Pleomorphomonas sp. PLEO: one gene and its partner. The protein of the gene in region 2 binds, or shares a complex with, the protein of the main gene of each other region. Links are inferred from orthologs where the notes say so. Each region holds a gene or a part of one and is shown on either strand. Other genes may lie near its edges.

Region 1 (3,042 bases), 3.5 Mb from region 2 along the record:
CCTCCTCGGGCACGCCGTCGAGCTCGAACATGATCCGGCCGGGCTTGATGCGGACGCACCAGAACTCCGGTGAACCCTTGCCCTTACCCATACGGACTTCGGTCGGCTTAGCGGTGACCGGAACGTCCGGGAACACGCGGATCCAGACTCGGCCAATACGCTTCATCTGGCGGGTGATCGCGCGGCGAGCCGCCTCGATCTGCCGCGCGGTGACGCGCTCGGGCTCCATGGCCTTGAGGCCAAAAGCGCCGAAGTTCAGGTCGGTACCGCCCTTGGACACGCCATGGATGCGGCCCTTGAACTGCTTACGGAATTTGGTGCGCTTCGGTTGAAGCATCGTCCTTCTCCCAAAACTCTAGTTAACGCGCACCATCGCCGTCGCGTTCGCGACCACGGCCACGGCCACGACCTTCACGGTCGCCACGGGGATTGTCACGCTCACGACGGCGGTCGCCGCCAGAACGTTCACCTTCGTTACCCTCAAGCGCGCGACGCTCGGAAGCGAGCGGGTCGTGCTCCAGGATCTCGCCCTTGAACACCCAGACCTTCAGGCCGTTGGTGCCGTAAGCGGTGTGGGCGGTGGCGATGCCGTAATCGATGTCGGCACGAAGCGTATGCAGGGGCACGCGGCCCTCGCGATACCACTCCAGACGAGCGATTTCGGCGCCGCCGAGACGGCCACCGGCGTTGATGCGGATGCCTTCGGCACCGAGACGCATCGCCGACTGCACCGAACGCTTCATCGCACGGCGGAAAGCCACACGACGCTCGAGCTGCTGGGCGATCGACGCGGCGATCAGTGTCGCGTCGGTCTCGGGCTTGCGCACCTCGACGATATTGAGATGCACTTCCGAGGAAGTGAACTTGGCGATCAGCTTGCGCAGTTTCTCGATGTCAGCACCCTTCTTGCCGATCACCACGCCCGGACGAGCCGAGTGGATGGTGACGCGGCACTTCTTGTGCGGACGCTCGATGACAACCTTGGATACCGCAGCCGTCTTCAGTTCCTCGAAGAGGAATTTGCGGATGGCGAGATCCTCGTGCAGCAGCGCGCCGTACTCGGCCTTACTCGCGAACCAACGCGAGTCCCAGGTCCGGTTGATGCCGAGACGCAGACCGATCGGATTAACTTTGTGGCCCATCAGGCGGTCTCCTCGACTTCGCGAACCACAATCGTGAGGTTCGCAAACGGCTTCTGGATCTGACCGACACGACCACGAGCTCGCGGCGAGAAGCGCTTCATGACGAGGCCCTTGCTCACGAAAGCTTCCTTGACGACGAGAGCATCGACGTCCAGGTCGTGGTTATTCTCGGCATTGGCGATCGCCGACTCCAGCGTCTTCTTCACGTCGTCAGCAATACGCTTGCGCGAGAAGGTGAGATCGGCCAGCGCCGTGTTGACCTTCTTGCCGCGGATGAGAGCCGCGACAAGATTGAGCTTCTGCGGCGAGACGCGAAGGTTGCGGGTCACCGCCTGCGCCTCAGTGTCGGCGAGCGTGCGTTCACGCTTCGGCTTGCCCATGGGTTACTTCCTCTTCGCCTTCTTATCCGAGCCATGGCCATAGTAGGTGCGGGTCGGCGCGAACTCGCCGAACTTGTGACCCACCATGTCCTCGTTCACGGACACCGGAATGTGCTTCAGGCCGTTGTAAACGCCGAACGTAAGTCCGACGAAATTCGGCAGGATCGTGGAGCGACGGCTCCAGATCTTGATGACTTCATTGCGGCCACTCGCGCGACTGACTTCCGCCTTCTTGAGGAGGTAGCCGTCGACGAACGGGCCTTTCCAAACCGAACGAGTCACGGTCGTTCCTCTCTCTTACTGCGACTTCTTGCGCGCATGGCGGCTACGGACGATGAACTTGTCCGTGGACTTGTTCGATCTCGTCTTCTTGCCCTTGGTCGGCTTGCCCCATGGGGTAACCGGATGACGGCCACCCGAGGTGCGGCCTTCGCCGCCGCCGTGCGGATGGTCGATCGGGTTCATCGTCACGCCGCGGTTGACCGGGCGCTTGCCCAGCCAGCGATTGCGGCCAGCCTTACCGATCGACACGTTGGAGTGGTCGGGGTTCGACACAGCGCCGATGGTGGCAAAGCAAGTGCCGAGCACCTTGCGCTGTTCGCCAGAGTTGAGGCGCACAACGGTGTAGCCTTGGTCGCGACCGACGATCTGGGCGTAGGAGCCAGCCGAGCGGGCAACCTGACCGCCCTTACCGGGCTTCAGCTCGACATTGTGGACGAGCGTGCCGACCGGAATGGCCGACAGCTGCATCGCATTGCCGGGCTTCACGTCGGCGGCGGGCGCGGCGACGACGTTGTCGCCAACGGCCAGACGCTGCGGGGCCAGGATGTAGCTCAGCTCGCCGTCCTCATACTTGATGAGGGCGATGAAGCCGGTGCGGTTGGGATCGTACTCCAGACGCTCAACCACGGCATTCATGCCGAGCTTGCGACGCTTGAAATCGATGAGACGATAAGAGCGCTTGTGACCACCGCCGCGATGATAAGCGGTGATGCGGCCGTGATTGTTGCGACCGCCGGTCTTGCTAAGACCCTCGGTCAACGCCTTCACTGGCGCGCCCTTATGAAGCTCGGAGCGATCGACGAGGACCAGCTGGCGCTGGCCCGGGGTCGTCGGCTTGTAATATTTGAGTGCCATAATCGTCCTGCCGCTCGGATCAGAGGCCCGTCGTGATGTCGATCGAATGGCCCTCTTCGAGGGTCACGATCGCTTTCTTCACGTCGGACTGGGTACCGATGATGCCCCGGAAGCGCTTCGTCTTGCCCTTACGCACGAGCGTGTTGACGCTCTTGACCTTAACCGAGAACAGCTGCTCGACGGCGGCTTTGATCTCGGGCTTGGTCGCGGTCTTGGCAACGTTGAAGACCACCTTGTTGTTCTCAGCCTGAATGGTCGCCTTTTCAGTGACCACCGGCATGCGAATGATGTCGTAGTGCTTCAGATTGGTCATTTGAACCGCTCCTCAAGCGCCGACACGGCCGCCTTGGTGAGAACCAACGTGTCACGACGCAGAATGTCGT
Region 2 (3,256 bases):
ATTTGGCGGCCTTGGCAGCGTCGTTGAGCTTGCGGGCGCGGGAGTTGGTCGCCTCGAAGATACGAGCCGCCTTGCCGCGCAGATCGCGCAGATAGTAGAGCTTGGCCCGGCGGACCCTACCGCGGCGCACCACATCGAGCGAATCAATCATCGGCGAGTAGAGCGGGAAGACGCGCTCGACGCCCTCGCCGTAGGAAATCTTGCGGACGGTGAAGCTCTCGTTGAGACCGCCACCCTTGCGGGCGATGCAGACGCCCTCGTAGGCCTGCACGCGGGTGCGGGTGCCTTCGGTGACCTTCACGTTGACGCGAACGGTGTCGCCTGGGGAGAACTCGGGCAGCTCGCGCTGGGCCTTTACGACGGCCATCTGCTCGGCCTCGAGCTCCTGGATGATCTTGCTCATCTTTGGATTCCTTCTTTTTCCTGAGCCGACCAGAGCGCCCGAAACATCGTTACATCGAACGAAGGGGCGATACGTCAATCAACTATATGGGCGGGGTTCCTACACGAGCTGGATTGGTTTGTCGACCACTCGCGCCCAGATTCTTTGCCAAAAAGCCTCATCAAAGCGCTCATTTCCGGCCTTCGCGCGGCCCATGCGCAGCCCAGAGGTCGGGTCGGCGCTCGCGTGTCACCCTTTGGGCGTCGGCGCGGCGCCAGGCATCCACTTTCGCATGGTCGCCAGAGAGCAGCACCTGCGGGATCGCCTCGTCCTCAAAGACCGGCGGACGGGTGTATTGGGCGTGTTCGAGGAGTCCTTCCTCGAAGCTTTCTGTGAAGCCGGAGAGCTCGTTCCCCATCACGCCGGGCAGCAGCCGCACCACGGCATCAAGAAGCACGATGGCCGCTACCTCTCCGCCCGATAGAACATAGTCGCCAATAGACACCTCTTCGAGCTGACGGCGGCCAATGACCCGCTCGTCGACCCCCTCGAAGCGGCCGCAGACAATAACCACGCCGGGACCGGCGGCCAGTTCTCGCACACGCGCCTGTTTGAGCGGTGCCCCGCGCGGTGTCATCAGCAGGCGTGGGCGAAGATCGTCCAGCGGGGACACCGCATCGACGGCGCGGGCGAGCACATCGGCACGCATCACCATGCCGGGGCCGCCGCCAGCTGGGGTGTCATCGACATTGCGGTGGCGGCCTTCGGCGAAGTCACGGATCTGCGTCGCCGTCAGCGACCATCCCCCTTCGACAAGCGCCCTGCCGGCAAGGCTGACGCCCAGCGGTCCGGGAAACATCTCGGGATAAAGCGTCAGCACATCGGCCGCGAAGCCGGTCACGGCGTCCCCTCCCCGTCCGGTTCGCGAGCGTCTTCAAGAAGACCCTCCGGAGGCTCGATGATGGCCTTCCCGGCGACAAAATCGAGGGTGGGCACGACGGCGCGAGTGAACGGCACATAGACGGAGGCGCCATCCGGGCGGCGTACATCGAGGAGATCGTCAGCCCCGAAGTTGGCCACCGCCACCACGGTGCCAACCGGCTCGCCGGCCGTCGTCTCGACAGCAAGACCCACGAGGTCGGCGTGATAAAACTCGTCTTCCTCCGGCGGCGGCAGCGCCGAACGATCGATATAAAGCTTGGTGCGAGTGAGCTTTTCGGCAGCGGTGCGGTCGGCCACGCCCTCGAAAGCCACGACCAGCATGTCATCCTTCAAATGCCTCAGCGACTTCACGCGGAAGACGCCGCCCCGACTGTCATTCAGAGGACCGTAATCGGCGATGCCCAACGGATCGGCGGTATACGCCTTGACGCGAACCTCGCCGCGCACGCCATGCGCGGCACCGATCTCGGCAATCAGGATGGACTTTTGCGGCTCGGCCACTGTGGGGGTCTCCGGCAACGAAAAGGACCGCCCCGCTGGGCGGGACGGTCCCTTATAGGATGATGTCAGGCCGAGATCACTCGGTCGGAGCTTCGGCGGCGGCGGCCTTTTCGGCGCGCTCGGTGGCGCGTTCCTTGGCCCGCTCGCCCGGCTCGGCCTTGTTCGGGTTATTGCGGGCGGGACGGTTGGCGAGACCGGCCTTGTCGAGGAAGCGCAGCACGCGATCGGTCGGCTGAGCGCCCTGGTCGAGCCAGTACTTGGCACGGTCGGTGTCGAGCACGACGCGGTTCTCGACGTCGTCGGCCAGCATCGGATCGAAGGTGCCGATCTTTTCGATGAAGCGGCCGTCGCGCGGCGAACGGGCGTCGGCGATGACGATCGAGTAGTGCGGACGCTTCTTGGCGCCACCACGGGCGAGACGGATCTTGAGGGACATCGGGTTACTCCAGCTTGTTCTTGAGGTTGACTGTCTTGGTTTAGGGAGAGGCACCGCCTATCGGCGAAGAGCCTCGTGGTGCCTGATCACTTCCGTGATGATGAAGTTCAGGAATTTCTCAGCAAAATCAGGATCGAGCCGAGCATCGGCGGCAAGCGCCCTTAGTCGTTCGATCTGAACTTTTTCTCGCGAGGGATCGGCCGGCGGCAGGCTGTGCTCGGCTTTGAGCCGACCTACCTTCTGCGTGCACTTGAAGCGCTCCGCAAGAAGGTGAACCAGCGCCGCGTCGATGTTGTCGATCGAGCCGCGCAGTTCCAGGAGCTCGGCCATCACCGGATCGAGCGTCGTCATTTCTTTGGCCCCTTCGGCAGGCCGGGAAGACCCGGCAACCCCGGCAGGCGACCGCCGGGCAGACCTGGCAGACCTGGCAGACCAGAGAGGCCCGGCGGCAGCGCCCCTGGCAACCCCGGCGGGAGACCACCCTTGCCGCCGAGCGCACCGCCCATTCCCATGTCGCGAGCCATCTTCTCGAGCTGGGCCGGATCCATCTTGGACGGGTCGGGCATACCGCCGCCGCCCATCATGGCACCGAGCTTGCCAAGGCCACCGAACAGGCCGCCCTTCTGCTTGCCCATAGCCTTCATCATGTCGGCCATCTGCCGGTGCATCTTCAGCACCTTATTGACGTCGGACACGTCAGTGCCGGAACCGGCGGCGATCCGCTTGCGGCGCTTGGCATCGATGACGGCAGGCTTGGCGCGCTCTTTCTTGTTCATCGACTGGATGACGGCGAGCTGGCGCTTCAGGAGGTGATCGTCGAAACCGGCCGCGGCGAGCTGGTTCTTCATCTTGCCCATGCCAGGCATCAGGCCGAGGATACCGCTCATGCCACCGAGCTTCTGCATCTGCCCGAGCTGATCGGCGAGATCGTTCATATCGAACTCGCCCTTGCCCATCTTGGCGGCCATCCGGGCCGCCTTCTCGGCGTCGATGTT

The links.
Region 1: the proteins of rimM (region 2) and rpsS are in contact, whole or in part, in a crystal structure (PDB 3A1P), measured with the Thermus thermophilus proteins. The link is inferred for Pleomorphomonas sp. PLEO from one-to-one orthologs. Residues at the interface, in WP_008632437.1 of Thermus thermophilus: Val4, Glu5, Ile6, Gly7, Arg8, Arg22, Gly23, Glu24, Val26, Leu84, Glu85, Glu86, Gly87, Arg88, Tyr89, Tyr90, Tyr91, Phe92, Leu94, Asp111, Ile112, Leu113, Asp114, Ala115, Gly116, Ala117, Gln118, Asp119, Val120, Ile122; in WP_011173711.1 of Thermus thermophilus: Lys28, Arg29, Leu30, Lys32, Thr48, Gln56, His57, Val58, Pro59, Val60, Tyr61, Thr63, Met66, Glu73, Phe74, Pro76, Thr77, Arg78, Arg81, His83, Gly84, Lys85, Glu86, Ala87, Lys88, Ala89, Thr90, Lys91, Lys92, Lys93.

Annotation. Positions count from the first base shown.
Region 1 is NZ_CP166625.1:4,085,309-4,088,350, forward strand. What follows is about bases 166-2,895. They hold rpsS (30S ribosomal protein S19), read right to left. Parts: upstream 1,805-2,895; coding sequence 1,526-1,804; downstream 166-1,525. Other genes in these bases: rplP (50S ribosomal protein L16), read right to left, coding at 166-337; rpsC (30S ribosomal protein S3), read right to left, coding at 360-1,142; rplV (50S ribosomal protein L22), read right to left, coding at 1,142-1,522; rplB (50S ribosomal protein L2), read right to left, coding at 1,820-2,659; AB6N07_RS18975 (50S ribosomal protein L23), read right to left, coding at 2,679-2,895. In the rest of the region: more of rplP, read right to left, coding at 1-165; more of AB6N07_RS18975, read right to left, coding at 2,896-2,972; rplD (50S ribosomal protein L4), read right to left, coding at 2,969-3,042. UniProt on the Escherichia coli protein: In the E.coli 70S ribosome in the initiation state it has been modeled to contact the 23S rRNA of the 50S subunit forming part of bridge B1a; this bridge is broken in the model with bound EF-G.
Region 2 is NZ_CP166625.1:625,407-628,662, reverse strand. The notes cover bases 53-2,996. They hold rimM (ribosome maturation factor RimM), read right to left. Parts: upstream 1,826-2,996; coding sequence 1,280-1,825; downstream 53-1,279. Other genes in these bases: ffh (signal recognition particle protein), read right to left, coding at 2,609-2,996; AB6N07_RS02690 (chorismate mutase), read right to left, coding at 2,319-2,612; rpsP (30S ribosomal protein S16), read right to left, coding at 1,902-2,261; trmD (tRNA (guanosine(37)-N1)-methyltransferase TrmD), read right to left, coding at 573-1,283. In the rest of the region: more of ffh, read right to left, coding at 2,997-3,256. UniProt on the Escherichia coli protein: One of at least 4 proteins (Era, RbfA, RimM and RsgA/YjeQ) that assist in the late assembly stage of the 30S ribosomal subunit.